Regions from separate parts of the Stenotrophomonas sp. YJH_SMC_19 genome, predicted to be linked through region 1. Evidence: riboswitches for the same ligand, from Rfam matches in the RefSeq annotation. Region 1 holds a riboswitch; the other holds the start of a gene.
The links. Region 1 has a riboswitch for cobalamin ahead of btuB (TonB-dependent vitamin B12 receptor). Riboswitches for the same ligand answer to the same signal wherever they lie in the genome.
Positions count from the first base shown of each region.

Region 2: another riboswitch for cobalamin. It lies ahead of AC5P5R_RS12655 (epoxyqueuosine reductase QueH); the one in region 1 lies ahead of btuB (TonB-dependent vitamin B12 receptor).

Region 1 covers NZ_JCAFRI010000003.1:228,623-236,309, forward strand. The annotation lists gene AC5P5R_RS05585 (aminotransferase-like domain-containing protein) at 1-969, shown strand, start outside; gene bioD (dethiobiotin synthase) at 1,045-1,728, opposite strand; gene AC5P5R_RS05595 (GAF domain-containing protein) at 1,797-2,279, shown strand; gene AC5P5R_RS05600 (TfoX/Sxy family protein) at 2,276-2,638, shown strand; gene AC5P5R_RS05605 (histidine phosphatase family protein) at 2,707-3,285, opposite strand; cobalamin riboswitch at 3,429-3,651, shown strand; gene btuB (TonB-dependent vitamin B12 receptor) at 3,767-5,608, shown strand; gene gph (phosphoglycolate phosphatase) at 5,709-6,365, opposite strand; gene AC5P5R_RS05620 (class I SAM-dependent methyltransferase) at 6,431-7,222, opposite strand; gene AC5P5R_RS05625 (LysR family transcriptional regulator) at 7,219-7,687, opposite strand, start outside.
Region 2 covers NZ_JCAFRI010000011.1:29,160-36,846, reverse strand. The annotation lists gene AC5P5R_RS12665 (bifunctional nicotinamide-nucleotide adenylyltransferase/Nudix hydroxylase) at 1-990, shown strand, start outside; gene AC5P5R_RS12660 (nicotinate phosphoribosyltransferase) at 1,055-2,464, shown strand; cobalamin riboswitch at 2,598-2,827, shown strand; gene AC5P5R_RS12655 (epoxyqueuosine reductase QueH) at 2,989-3,675, shown strand; gene pncA (bifunctional nicotinamidase/pyrazinamidase) at 3,732-4,358, shown strand; gene purU (formyltetrahydrofolate deformylase) at 4,646-5,497, opposite strand; gene AC5P5R_RS12640 (LysR family transcriptional regulator) at 5,612-6,523, shown strand; gene AC5P5R_RS12635 (NADH:flavin oxidoreductase/NADH oxidase) at 6,527-7,627, opposite strand.

The DNA of each region.
Region 1 (7,687 bases):
CTGCTGGCGCAGATCGTGCGCCGCGGCCCGCGCATGGGCCTGCATACCCACAGCGAACGCCTGCTGCTGACCCACGGTGCGATGGAAGGGCTGCAGCTGGCGCTACGCGCGGTCACCCAGCCCGGTAATGCGGTCGGCATCGAGGCGCCGTCCTACTTCAACCTCTACCCGTTGCTGGCCAACCTCGGCCTGCAGGCCATCGAACTGCCCACCCATCCGCAGCTCGGCCTGGATGTGGATGCGCTGGACGCGCTGCTGGAGCACACGCCGCTGGCCGCACTGGTGGTGATGCCGACCGTGCATAACCCGCTCGGCTGCACCATGCCGACCGCCGCCAAGCAACGCCTGGCCGAACTGGTCAACGCACGCCAGCTGCCGCTGATCGAAGATGCGGTGTATGCCGAACTGCAGTTCTGCGAACCGCCGGCACCGCTCCTGAAGGCCTTCGATCGCGATGGCTGGGTGATGGTGGTCGGCGGCTTTTCCAAGACGCTGGCGCCGGATTACCGCATCGGCTGGCTCGATGGCGGCCGCTTCGCCGAGCGCATCGCGCTGCTGAAATTCCAGTCCACCGGCGGCGAGCCGCAGCTGCTGGGCGACGCGGTGGCGGCCTATCTGGAGGCGGGCAGCTACGAGCACCACCTGCATCGCATGCGCCGCCTGTACCGCGAACAGGTCGGACGGCTGCGCCAGCTGGTGGCCGAACACTTCCCGGCCGGCACCCGCGCCACCGAACCGCAGGGTGGCTTCCTGCTGTGGCTGGAACTGCCCGGCGTGGACACGCGCGAGCTGTTCGAGCGTGCACTGCAGGAGGACATCGTGTTCATGCCCGGCCAGGTGTATTCACGCGGCGCGCGGTATCGCCATTGCCTGCGGCTGTCGTGCTGCCAGACGCTGGATGCACGCTTCATCGGCGCGGTGGAGCGGTTGGGTGCGATCGCGCGGGAGCTGGCGGCCGCAGCACGGTAGTGCCGGCCGCTGGCCGGCAACTGCACGCAGGTGGATACATCGAGGTTGCCGGCCAGCGGCCGGCACTACCCCAGGTCAATCGAGCAGATGCGCGCTCAACGCTTCGCCATCCGCTCCCGGCAGATGTGGCAGCCGCCCCCAGCACGGCATCGGCAGGCGCTGCTGCAGCGTTGCGATGTTCTCATCCTGGCGCTGCATCGCCGGGTCGATGTGGTTGCCGATCCAGCCCAGGCACTCCACGCCGCTGGCCTGCAACGACTGCGCGGTCAGACGCGCGTGGTTGACGCAGCCCAGCCGCATGCCCACCACCAGCAACACCGGCAACCGCAATGCGCGCACCAGGTCGAGCTGGTCGAGCGTGGCCGAGACCGGTGCCAGCCAACCGCCAACCCCCTCCACCACCACGACATCGGCCTGCGCGCGCAGCCGCTCGAACGCTGCCATGATCGGCGCCAGCTCCACCTGCACGCCGTCCTCGGCAGCGGCCAGCTCCGGTGCCAGCGGCTGGCGCAACGCATATGGGTTCAGATCGGCATAGTCCGGTACCGGCCAGCTGGCCGCCTGCAGCGCCAATGCGTCTTCGTTGCGCAGGCCCTGGCCCAGGTCTTCGCTGCCGCTGGCCACCGGCTTCATCCCCACCGCGCGCAGGCCGCGCCGGCGCAGTGCGTGCAGCAGCGCGGTGCTGGCCGCGGTCTTGCCGATCTCGGTATCGGTGCCGGTGACGAACAGGGCGGGCGGCAGCGTGGCGGGCAACGGCATCGACGGGCTCCAACAGGGCAACAGTGTGTGCATTATCGCTGGCCCGGCACGCTTGCTAGACTGCTGGCATGTTCGCCAATGCCTCGCTCACCGGCAGCAAGCCGGAACAATACGCCCAGCTGCTGGAACAGGCCCGTGGCCTGGTCTACGCCGAGTCCGACCGCATCGCCAACGCGGCCAACCTCTCGGCCCTGGTCTACCACGCCCTGCCCGACCTGAACTGGGTGGGCTTCTACCTGTACGACGGCAAGGAACTGGTGGTCGGCCCGTTCCAGGGCCTGCCGGCCTGCGTGCGCATCCCGCTGGACAAGGGCGTGTGCGGTGCCGCCGCCAGCCAGCGCGTGACCCAGCGCGTAGAGGACGTCGACGCCTTCCCCGGCCACATCGCCTGCGATTCGGCCTCGCGCTCGGAACTGGTGGTGCCGCTGCTGCGCGGCGATGAACTGATCGGCGTGTTCGACATCGACAGCCCGAAGGTCGGCCGCTTCGATGCCGACGACCAGGCTGGCCTGGAAGCCATCGCCCGCGTGTTCGTCGAGGCGCTGGGATGAGCGCACCGAAGCTGCGCAACATCGGCCCGAAAAGTGCGGCGTGGCTGCGCCAGGTCGGCCTGCGCAGCCGCGACGACCTGGTCGCGATCGGAGCCGTCGGCGCCTTCGTCAAGGTCAAGCGCGCCGGCTTCAAGCCCAGCCTGAACCTGCTGTACTCGCTGGAAGGCGCTTTGCTGGACTGCCATTGGCAGGAGCTGAGCGAGCCACAGCGTGAAGCACTGGTGCAGGATTACGAAGCACGCATCGCTGCGCATCCGCTGAAGGCAGCCGGCCCGGCGTCGGGCCCGGTGCATGAGCAGCGCTTCGATGCCGACGATGACGCTGAGGACAGCGTGGCCGAGGGCGCGGACGAGGATTGAGGCCTCCGCGTTCCTGGGGGATGTGTGATGCGGGATCGGTAGCGCCGGGCCATGCCCGGCGAGTGCGCTCAGGGCTGCTGCAGCTCCAGCAGCTCACCCACCAGCCCGATCTCGCCGCGCTCCAGCCACACCCGCAGGCGCGTGCCGTGGTCGATGCGCAGCGCCCAGCACAGCGACATGGGCAGGCCGCAGACCTGCGACAGCACCATGCGCAACGGGCCGCCATGGCTGACCACCAGCGTCGGCACCGGATCGTCATCATCGAGCAGGCGATCCAGCGCGCGCGCGATGCGCCGCTCGAAGTGGCCCCAGCTCTCGCCATTGGGCGGCGGGAACGCGTGCGGGTCGGCATGGAAGGCCGCCAGTGCATCCTCCGGCAAGTCGAACAGCGACCGCCCGTCCCAATCGCCGAAGTCCAGTTCTTCCCATTCCTCATCCGCTTCCACGTCCAGCCCACGCGGCGTGGCCAGGGCCATCGCCGTATGCAGCGCGCGCAACCGCGGTGAACTGATCACCCGCTCCCAGCGTTGCCCGGCGTAGGCCTCGACCAGCTCCTGTGGCAGGCCGGCCAGCTGCGGTGGATCGCTGCGGCCATCGAGGAACTCATCGCGACCGTTGCCGGCATGGCGGACCAGGTCGAGGATCATGCGCGCGTCCCGGACGGGCGACGCAGGTACAGCGGAAAACGGGCGGACATCGGCAACGGCACCACGGGATCGAGCAACCATTCTAAAGGCACAGCAAAGGCAGTCGCGCAGGCGCGACGCAACGGGACGGCCTGCGATGCCGTAGACTGCGCGCACTTCCAGGTGACCTGCGGCCATGGCCGGCAGGTTGAAACGGGAAGCCGGTGACGCGTGATTCCACGCCAGGCCGGCGCTGCCCCCGCAACGGTAAGCACGTCAGTTCCAGGCAACACCGCCACTGTGCCGCAGGCATGGGAAGGCGCCTGGACGGTGGCCTCGCGCCACCCGGCGGCAAGCCCGGAGACCGGCCCGGAAGCCTCAGGTCGCGATGCGGTGGGCATGGCGCTGGATGACCGTGGCGTGCGCTGCGGCATCGGCGCACGCCTGCCTTCGCGGCTCCTCCCCTTCGCCACGCGGGCGTGCGTGGCACCCGGAGTCCCCCATGAAGCTGCAGTCCCGAATGCTGTCCCTGGCCGTGCTGGCCGCCCTGCCCGCGCTGGCCCAGGCCGCCAATGACACCACCGCGCTCGACCAGATCCTGGTCACTGCCACCCGCACCCCGATCGCCCTGCAGGACAGCATCGCGCCGGCGCAGGTGATCGACCGCGCCCAGATCGAATCCAGCCAAGCCACTTCGCTGCAGGAACTGCTGCGCGGTCGCGCCGGCATCAACCTGGCCAATGCCGGCGGCCTCGGCAAGCAGAGCTCGCTGTTCCTGCGCGGTACCAATTCCGGCCACACCGTAGTGCTGGTGGACGGCGTGCGCATCAACAGCGCCGACCTCGGCCTGGCCATGTACCAGGATCTGCCGCTGGCGCAGATCGAGCGCGTGGAGATCGTGCGCGGCCCGCAGTCGAGCCTGTACGGCGCCGACGCCATCGGTGGCGTGATCCAGATCTTCACCCGCCGCAACCAGGGCGATTTCGCCCCGCACTTCCAGCTTGGCGGTGGCAGCAACGGCCTGCGTGAAGCCAGCGGTGGCATTGGCGGCGGTACCGAACGCGGCTGGTTCGGTGCCGACATCGCCTACCAGCATTCCGACGGCATCGATGCCTGCCGCGGCTCGGCCACGCTGTTCGCCGGCTGCTTCGCCGACGAGCCCGACCGCGACGGCTACCGCAACCTGTCCAAGAGCCTGCGCGGTGGCTACACCTTCAACGAGCAGTGGAACGTGGAAGGCAGCGCCCTGCGCGCCGACGGCAGGAACCATTACGACGGTTACTACAACTATTCGGAAACCCGCCAGCAGGTGCTGGCCGGCAAGGTGCGCTACACCCCGTCCGAGCGCCTGGCATTCACCGCAAACGTCGGCCGCAGTGACAACGAGTCGGACAACTTCGGCGACTTCGGTGCACGTGGCAGCGCACAGACCCACCGCGACAGCGCCTCACTGCAGGGCGATTTCGGCGTGGCCGAGGGCCAGCTGCTGAGCGCAGGCGTGGACTGGAGCGAAGACAACCTGGATGGCAACAGCGCGGGTTACCTGGTCGACAGCCGCCGCAACACCGGCGTGTTCGTGCAGTACCAGGGCCGCTTCGGCCGCCACCAGCTGCAGGCCAGCGCACGCAACGACGACAACCAGCAGTTCGGCAACCACGCCACCGGCAGCGTTGGCTGGGCGATGGAGCTGGGCCACGGCCTGCGCCTCAACGCCAGCTATGGCACGGCGTTCAAGGCACCGACCTTCAGCGATCTGTACGACCCGTGGAGCGGCGTGCCGACGTTGAAGCCGGAGAAGTCCAAGAGCGCCAACCTCGGCGTTTCGCAGCAGGGCCAGGGCTGGCACTGGGGCCTGGACGTGTATGAAACCCGCATCGATGACCTGATCACCTACGATGCGGCAACCTTCAAGATGCAGCAGGTGGAGAAGGCCCGCATCCGCGGTGCCGAGCTGACCGGTGGCGTGCTGCTGGCCGGCTTCGACATCAACGCGCAGCTGAGCTACACCGACCCGCGCAACCGCACCGGCGGCAGCACCCAGTTCGACAACTGGCTGCCACGCCGCGCGCAGCAGACCGCGCGCCTGGACATCGACCGTCGCTTCGGCGATTTCCGCGCAGGCCTGACCGTGCAGGGTGCCGGCAAGCGCTACGACGATGCCGCCAACACGGTGAAGGTGGGAGGCTACGGCACGCTGGACCTGCGCGCTGAGTACGCACTGACGCCATCGTGGTCGCTGCTGGCACGTGCCGCCAACGTCTTCGACCGTCGCTACGAAACGGTGGCATGGTTCAACCAGCCCGGCCGCGAGTACCAGTTGGGCGTGCGTTACCAGCCGAAGTGAGCGCAACGGTCATGGTGGTGCCGGCCACTGGCCGGCAACATCATGACCTTCGGCAACGCATTCCGGGTTGCCGGCCAGCGGCCGGCACTACCCCTCTGCTTCAGCCCCGCAACCCCGGAAGTTCACGCAGGTCGTCGATCACCGCCACCGCATGCGCGGTGGCCAGGTCCAGGCCGCGCGGATAGCCGTAGCGCACCAGCGCGATCGGCATGCTGGCCTCTTCGGCGGCGCGGTAGTCGGTCAACGAATCACCCACCATCAGGCAGGACTCCACCGGCAGCCCGAAGTGCGCGGCGATGTGCCGCAGTGGCTCGCCACTGGGCTTGCGCTGCGGCAGCGAATCCCCCCCCAGTACCAGCGCGAATGCATCACCGATACCCAGGTGCTGCAGCAGCGGCGGCACCAGTGCTTCGGGCTTGTTGGTGCAGATCGCCAGCGGCACGTTGCGCGCACGCAGTTGCGCCAGCGCTTCGCCCACGCCGTCGAACAGTCGCGGGCTGCGCAGCAGGCACTCACGGTAGTGCACCATGAACACCGGCATCACCTCGGCCAGGTCCACCTCGCGGCCGGCGGCCTGCACCGCCTGTTCGACCAGACGACGCACACCGTCGCCGATCCAGCCCAGAACCGTGGCTTCCGGCACGCGCGCCAGGCCGATGTCTTCCAGCGTGCGGTTCAGTGCTTCGGCAATATCGGCAGCGCTGTCGACCAGCGTGCCATCGAGGTCGAACACGACCAGCGGATAGGGATACGACAAGGGAACGGCACCTGTGCGACGTGGGGCCGTCCATTGTACGCCGCTGGTTTTTGCACCGATCCGCCTCAGCCGATCCGGCGCGCGCGGGTAGCCAGGAAGGTGGGCAGATAGCGGTCGATCAGGAAGCGCGGCTGCGGCTGCCAGTCTTCCATGAAGCGATCGATGACGAAGCCGGCATCGAGCTGGCCACCGATCAGTTCGGTCAGGCTGTGGCCGAAGGTCAGCGCATCGCCCCGCGCCAGTTTCGCCTCGCGCTCGGCCGGTGGCAGGTCTTCCAGATCCGAATAGGGAATGGCGTACTGCGGTCGGATCAGGCCCTGTGCATCCAGCTGCGGATCGCGTGCACCGACGAACAGCACCGGGTTGTAGAAGCTGGCCATCAGCATGCCATCACGCGCCAGCACGCGGCGGCATTCGGTCCACACCGGCCGGACGTCGGGCACGTACAGGTTGGAGATCGGGTGGAACACCACATCGAAGCTGTCGTTGGCGAAGGCGTGCAGATCGCGCATGTCGCCCTGCACCGTGCGCAGTTGCAGGCCATCACGCGCCGCCACCTGACGATCCTGCTCGAGCTGGCCATCGGACAGATCGAACACGGTCACCTCCGCCCCGGCCGCCGCCAGCACCGGGGCCTGCTGGCCACCGCCCGAGGCCAGGCAGAGGATGCGGCGGCCGCGCACATCCCCCAGCCAGTCCAGCGGCAGGGCGCGAGGCGTCAGGTGCACCTGCCAACGTCCTTCGCGCGCGGCGGCAACGGTTGAACTTTCCACCGGGCGCGACCATTCGCGCACTTCACTGGCCTGGCGGTCCCAGGCAGCACGGTTGTGGTCGATCAAGGCCTGTCCGTGGTTCATGTGTTCTCCTTGCCCGGTGGGCGCCAATCCAGATCCTGGAAGGCCGGGCTGGCGAAACACTCGGCCAGGAAGTCCAGGAATCGCCGCATGATAGCGGGCTGCTGGCGCCGTGATGCGTACACGGCATGAATGCCGAGTTCGTCCAGACTGAACTCGGGCAACAACTCGATCAGCTCGCCACTGCGCAGCAGTGGCGCCACCTGGTAGGTCGGCAGCATCGCGATGCCGGCGCCCGCACGCACCGCTTCCAGCAACAGCGAGGCTTCGTTGGCGCTGATGTTGCCGCCCACCGCCACCGACAGCGAACGGCCATCGCGGTGCAGCTGCCACAGGCTCTTGCCCACGTAGTGATGGGTCAGGCAGTTGTGCGCGGCCAGGTGTTCCGGGGCGGTAGGCGTACCGCGCGCCTGCAGGTACGACGGCGTCGCGCACAGCACCGAGCGGCAGGTGGCCAGCCGTCGTGCG
Region 2 (7,687 bases), on a different contig from region 1:
GCCGTTGCCCGCCTGGCCCTGAGCCGGGCCCGCAAGCTGATCTTCCTGGTCGGCTCTGCCGATACCCCCCGCAGCCTGCGCAATCCCTGGACCGTGGCCGAACGCGCCGTGATGATCCAGGCCGCCCTCGATGGCCACACCGACCGCCTGCTGATCCGCCCGCTGCGTGACCACCTGTACAACGAAGCGCAGTGGATCGCCAACGTGCAGCGCCAGGTGGCTGACGCCCTGCGCAACGACGGCGCCGCCGCTGATGCGAAGGTAGGCCTGATCGGCATGGACAAGGACGCGTCCAGCTACTACCTGCGCGAGTTCCCGCAGTGGCCGCTGGTGGACGTGCAGCACACCGCCACCCTGTCGGCCACCGAGCTGCGGCGCTACCTGTTCGAAGCCGGCGACGTCGACTTCCACGGCGCGCTGCTGATGCTGCGTGGCAATGTGCCGGCGCCGGTGTACGACATGCTTGAAGCGTTCCGCAAAAGCGCGCCTGCCTATGGCCAGCTGGTGGCCGAGTACCGCTTCATCGAACAGTACAAGGCCGCCTGGAAGGATGCGCCCTACGCGCCCACCTTCGTCACCACCGATGCGGTGGTGGTGCATTCAGGCCACGTGCTGCTGGTGCGTCGCCGCTCGGAACCCGGCAAGGGGCTGTGGGCGCTGCCCGGCGGCTTCGTCGGCCAGGAACAGAGCCTGCTCGACAGCTGCCTGCGCGAACTGCGCGAGGAAACCCGGCTGAAGATTCCGCTGCCGGTGCTGAAGGGTTCGCTGAAGGGCCAGCAGGTCTTCGACCATCCCGACCGCAGCCAGCGCGGCCGCACCATCACCCACGGTTTCCACTTCGAATTCCCGGCCGGTGACCTGCCGCCGGTGCGCGGCGGCGACGACGCCGACAAGGCGCGCTGGATACCGGTGAGTGAAGCCCTGGACATGGGCCCGCAGCTGTTCGAAGACCACCTGCACATCCTGGAGTATTTCCTCGGCCGCGGCTGACAGGCCCGGCCTCCCCACTGGCGGACAGACCGCTGGTGTCACTCGACGCGAAGGAGCTTCCGTCATGCACTACCTCGATAATCTTCTCCTCAACACCGACAGCTACAAGGCCAGCCATTGGCTGCAGTATCCGCCGGGTACCGATGCCACGTTCTTCTACGTCGAATCACGTGGCGGCCTGCACGATCGCACGGTGTTCTTCGGCCTGCAGGCGATCCTCAAGGACGCGCTGGCACGACCGGTCACCCACGCCGACATCGACGACGCTGCTGCGGTATTCGCCGCGCACGGCGAACCGTTCAACGAGGCCGGCTGGCGCGATATCGTCGACCGGCTTGGCGGCCACCTGCCGGTGCGCATCCGCGCCGTTCCCGAGGGCAGCGTGGTGCCCACCCACCAGGCACTGATGACCATCGAGTCGACCGATCCGGCTGCGTTCTGGGTGCCGTCGTATCTGGAAACGCTGCTGCTGCGCGTGTGGTATCCGGTCACCGTGGCCACCATCAGCTGGCACGCACGGCAGACCATCGCCGCGTTCCTGCAGCAGACCAGCGACGACCCGCAGGGGCAGCTGCCGTTCAAGCTGCACGACTTCGGCGCGCGCGGTGTATCGAGCCTGGAATCGGCCGCGTTGGGCGGTGCCGCGCACCTGGTCAACTTCCTCGGCACCGATACCGTGTCGGCGCTGTGCCTGGCACGCGCGCACTACCACGCGCCGATGGCCGGCTATTCGATTCCGGCCGCCGAGCACAGCACCATCACCAGTTGGGGCCGCGAACGCGAGGTGGACGCCTATCGCAACATGCTGCGCCAGTTCGGCAAGCCCGGTTCGATCGTGGCGGTGGTGTCGGACAGCTATGACATCTACCGCGCGATCAGCGAACACTGGGGCACCACCCTGCGCGATGACGTGATCGCGTCGGGCCCCACCCTGGTCATCCGTCCCGACTCGGGTGACCCGGTGGAGGTGGTGGCCGAAAGCCTGCGCCGGCTGGATGAAGCCTTCGGCCACAGCCTCAACGGCAAGGGCTATCGCGTGCTCAACCACGTGCGGGTGATCCAGGGCGATGGCATCAATCCGGACACCATCCGCGCGATCCTGCAGCGCACCACCGACGACGGCTACGCCGCCGACAACGTGGCCTTCGGCATGGGCGGCGCCCTGCTGCAGCGACTGGACCGCGACACGCAGAAGTTCGCGCTGAAGTGCTCGGCGGCACGGGTCGACGGTGAGTGGGTCGATGTATACAAGGATCCGGTCACCGATGCCGGCAAGACCAGCAAGCGTGGCCGCATGCGCCTGCTGCGCCGCCTGGATGACGGCAGCCTGCATACGGTGCCACTGCCGGCCAACGGCGACGACACCCTGCCGGACGGCTTCGAGGACGCAATGGTGACCGTGTGGGAGAACGGCCGCCTGCTGCACGACCAGCGGCTGGACGACATCCGCACGCGGGCGGCCGTGGGGCATTGAAGGCGCATCCCGACCGGGGTCAGAGCCCGCTGCGTGGCAGCGGGATCCGACCCCTTCCTTCCGCTGGGGTCGGATCCCGTTGCAGCGCAGCGGGTTCTGACCCCTGCGCTCTTGACCGGCGCCACCAACAGGTCCACCTTGCACACGCCGAAGGTATCCCTCCCATCGCTGCGGCGCGGGGAGGGATTTAAACGGGAATCCGGTGAAGGCGCCTCGCGCGTCCATTCCGGAGCTGCCCCGCAGCGGTGAATGGAAACGAATCCCGCCAACAGCACTGGGCTCGCGCCTGGGAAGCGGCGGGTAGTAGGTGGGCTGCGGCCCGTGTCCATCAGCCCGAATACCGGCCCCGGCCGGGGGACACGACCGTCCCCTGACTCGACCTGGAATCTCCGCGGGGAGGTTGCCGGGGCCGTCGTCGTCCTGCGCGTGCAGGCGGCGTGGCCGCGCGCGTCCTGTTCACGGTATCCGGCCAGACCCGTTCACCCACGCGCTGATGCATGGACCACCGCCGTTGCCGGCGGTCCATGCGGTACCTGACGATGACCGAGCTCCAACGCCCCACCCTGACCCTGCCCGCCGACGGCAAGCGCCTGCTGCTGCATTCGTGCTGCGCGCCCTGTTCCGGCGAAGTGATGGAGGCGATCACCGCCTCCGGGATCGACTACGCGATCTTCTTCTACAACCCCAACATCCACCCGGTGAAGGAGTATGAGCTGCGCAAGCAGGAGAACATCCGCTTCGCCGAGCAGCACGGCATTCCCTTCATCGACTGCGACTACGACACCGACAACTGGTTCAGCCGTGCACGCGGCATGGAAAACGAGCCCGAACGCGGTATCCGCTGCACGATGTGCTTCGACATGCGCTTCGAGCGCACTGCGCTGTACGCGCACGAGCACGGCTACGACACCATCAGTTCTTCGCTGGGCATCTCGCGCTGGAAGAACATGGCGCAGATCAACGACTGCGGCATCCGCGCCGCCTCGCGCTATGAAGGCCTGCAGTACTGGGACTACAACTGGCGCAAGGGCGGCGGTGCCAGCCGCATGATCGAGATCAGCAAGCGCGAGCAGTTCTACCAGCAGGAATACTGCGGCTGCGTGTACTCGCTGCGCGATGCCAACCGCCATCGCCGCGAGAATGGCCGCGAGCGGATCAAGATCGGCCTGTTGTACTACGGTCAGGACGCTGGGACGCCGCAGGACGATTGACGCGCAGGCATGGGGCGGCCACGCTGGTCGCCCCTTGAGTTCGTGCTGGATCTGCCATGACCGCCCTGCCCGCCGATGTCGCCCTGCTGGTGATCGACCTGCAGCCGGACTTCATGCCCGGTGGCGCCCTGACCTGCGACCAGGGCGATGCGCTGGTGGCACCCATTGCCGATCTGCTGGCGCAGCGCCGCTACCGCACCGTGGTGGCAACACAGGACTGGCACCCGGCCGACCATGCCTCGTTCGCCAGCCAGCACCCCGGCCAACGCCCGTTCGAGACGATCCTGCTGCACGCGCAGCCGCAGACCCTGTGGCCGGACCACTGCGTGCAGGGCAGCGCCGGTGCCGCCCTGCACCCGGGCGTGGACTGGACCGTGGCCGACCTGATCCTGCGCAAGGGCACGCGCCAACAGGTGGATTCGTACAGCGCCTTCCGCGAGAACCACGGCCCCGATGGCGAGCGCCCGGCCACCGGCCTGGCCGGCTGGCTGCATGAACGCCGCATCCGCGAAGTGCACGTATGCGGCCTGGCCCGTGACTACTGCGTGCTGTGGAGCGCGCAGGACGCGGTGAAGTCCGGCTTCCGGGTGAAGTTCCTGTGGGAGCTGACCAAGCCGGTGACCGAAGCCAATGACGCGATGGTGCGCGAGGCGCTGGGCAAGGCGGGAATCGCGATCGTCTGAGGCGTGACCGCCGGGCATGGCCCGGCGCTACCGCGCACGTCGCTTATGCCGCCTGCGCGCTCCTGCCCACAAAAACACAATCGATTCATCCAGCCCCCCAACTACGCCCCCCTACAGATCGCGGGACGGCCGAACCGGGGGCTTTTCATTGGATGAAACCAGGATTCGGTAGTGCCGGCCGCTGGCCGGCAACCTCGGGACCTCTGCAGTTACCGGCCAGCGGCCGGCACTACCGGATAGCACCCGTGGTAGCGCCGGGCCATGCCCGGCGGACGCGGGATGGGCGATTACCGGAACACCACCGTGCGATGCCCATTGAGCAGGATGCGGTGCTCCACATGGCGGCGAACCGCGCGTGCCAGCACCAGCGATTCGGTATCGCTGCCCAGCCGCACCAGTTCACGCGGTGCCATCGCATGGTCCACGCGGGCCACGTCCTGTTCGATGATCGGGCCTTCGTCCAGGTCCTCGGTGACGTAGTGCGCGGTGGCGCCGATGATCTTGACCCCACGCGCGTGTGCCTGGTGGTACGGCTGCGCGCCCTTGAAGCTGGGCAGGAAGCTGTGGTGGATGTTGATGGCACGGCCGGCCAGCGCGCGGCACAGCGTGGGTGACAGGATCTGCATGTAGCGCGCCAGCACCACCAGGTCGATGCGTTCGCGCTCGACCAGGTCGATGATCTGCTGCTCCTGCACCGCGCGTGTATCGGCGGTCACCGGCAGGTGGTGGAACGGCACCTGGTAGGACGCCGCCAGCGGCGCAAAGTCGGCGTGGTTGGACGCCACTGCTGCGATGTCCACCTTCAGCTGGCCGCTGTGGGCGCGGAACAGCAGGTCGTTGAGGCAATGCCCCTGTTTGCTGACCAGCACCAGCAGCCGCGCGCGGCGTCGGCCATCGTGCAGCTGCCAGTCCATGCCGAAGCCTTCGGCAAGCGTGGCCATGGCCGCGTGCACGGTCTCCAGCGGCAGGCCGGCATCGCGATCGAAGTGCACGCGCAGGAAGAAGCGGCCACTCTCCTCATCGCCGAACTGCTGGGCGTCGAGGATGTTGCAGCCGTGGTCGAACAGCAGGCCGGACACGCGGTAGACGATGCCGGTGCGGTCGGGGCAGGACAGGGTAAGAATGGAATCGGGGCGCATCGCTACAGTGTAGGGCAGCGCCCTGCCCAGCGGCCGGATGATCACGGGTGCAACCGACCTGCTTGGTTCAGTACCAAGCGATACTTGGACCTTCCCGTGGCAAGCTGGTCGGTCATGAACCTGTTGCAACTGATCCGCAGCTTCACCCGCACCGCAGAGACCGGCAGCATTGCCGCCGCGGCCCGCATCCTTGGCATCAGCGCCACCGCGGTCGGCCAGAACATCAACCGGCTGGAGGCCCATCTGGGCGTACGGTTGCTGAACCGGAGTACGCGGCAGCTGGCCCTCAGCGAGGCCGGCGCGCTGTACCTGGCGCAGGTGCGCCACATCGAAGCCGACCTGGCGCGCGCGCAGGCGATGGTCACCGCCGGTGACATCGAACCGGCCGGGCCGCTGCGCATCGCCAGCAGCAGCGCCTTCGGTCGCCACGTGCTTGCCCCCTTGTTGCCTTCACTGCAGCAGCGCTACCCACAACTGCAGCTGGAGCTGCGCCTGACCGACCGCGCCGTGCAGCATGGGCCGGAAGCGGTGGATGCCAGCATCCGCATCGGGGCGCAGCTGGAGGATGGGGTGGTCGCGCGGCAGCTGGCGCGTGTTCCGTTCGTGTTCTGTGCCTCGCCGGCCTACCTGAAGGCGCACGGCGTCCCGCAACAGCCTTCCGATCTGGGCGGTCATCGCGGGTTGCTGCACCGCTTCCCCACCGATGGCCGGCCATTGCGCTGGGGCCTGCTGAAGGACGGCCAGCGCGTGGACGCCGCGCTGCCACCGAGCATGGTCTGCGATGACATCGATGCGCTGGCGACGCTGGCGGCGGCCGGTGCCGGCATCACCCGGCTGGCCGCATTCGTGGCCGAGCCGTACCTGCGCGATGGCCGCCTGCAGGCGGTGTTCGGCGCCGACACCGCGTGGCGCCCGGAACCGATGGAGGTCTACTTCTGCGTCAGCGACCGCCGCGATTTCACCGCCAAGATCCGCGCGCTGTTCGAACACCTTCAGGCCGGCATCGCGCCGGCCTGGCGGGTGTGAGCCTCAGCGCGTCTTGAACACGCCGCGCGCATCGCGCGGCTCGCAGCGCAGGTACTGTGGCGCCGGTTCCACGCTGTCGCGCAGTGCGGCAGCGGCATGCCACGGCCAGCGCGGGTCGTAGAGGACGCCGCGCGCCAGGGCCACGGCATCGGCGTGGCGATGGCGCAGGATCGATTCGGCCTGCTCGGGCTCGGTGATCATGCCCACGGCGATGACCGGCATGCGCACCTTGGCCTTGATCGCTGCCGCGAACGGCACCTGGTAGCCCGGACCGACGGTGATCTTCTGGCGTTCGTCCAGGCCACCGCTGGAGACATGCAGGAAATTGCAGCCGCGCGCGTCCAGCACCTGGGCCAGCGCTTCGCTCTGCACCAGATCCCAGCCGCCATCGACCCAGTCGCTGGCGGAGATGCGCACGCCCACGGCGACCTTGTCCGATACCGCCGCACGCACGGCGTCGAACACTTCCACCAGCAGGCGCAGGCGGTTCGGCAATGAGCCACCGTAGCCATCAGTGCGACGGTTGCTCAGCGGCGACAGGAACTGGTGCAGCAGGTAGCCGTGGGCGGCATGCAGCTCGATCAGCTCGAAGCCGAGGCGCTCGGCACGCACCGCACTGGCGGCGAAGGCGGCGATGACCTCGGCGATGCCGGCCTCGTCCAGTTCCTGCGGTGCCGGATCGGCGGCGTGGAACGGCAGCGGCGACGGCGCCACGGTGGCCCAGCCACGCGCATCGTCGGCCGGCAGCTGGCCACCGCCGTCCCAAGGGCGGTTCACCGAGGCCTTGCGACCGGCATGGCCGAGCTGGATGCCCAGCGGCATCGGCGACCAGCGGCGGACGCTGGCCAGTACCTGTGCCAACGCGGCCTCGGTGCCGTCATCCCAAAGGCCCAGGTCGGCCCAGCTGATGCGGCCACGCGGCTCGACTGCGGTGGCTTCCAGGATCAGCAGGCCGGCGCCGGATTGCGCCAGGTTGCCCAGGTGCATGGCATGCCAGTCGCTGGCGCGGCCGTCTTCGGCGGAGTACTGGCACATCGGCGCGACGACGATGCGGTTGGACAGGGTCAGGGGGCCGAACGAGATCGGCGAAAACAGCTGGCTCAAGACAGTGATGGACGACGTAGGGGATGCGTATTGCACCGCCGCACGGCTCCGGGATCAACC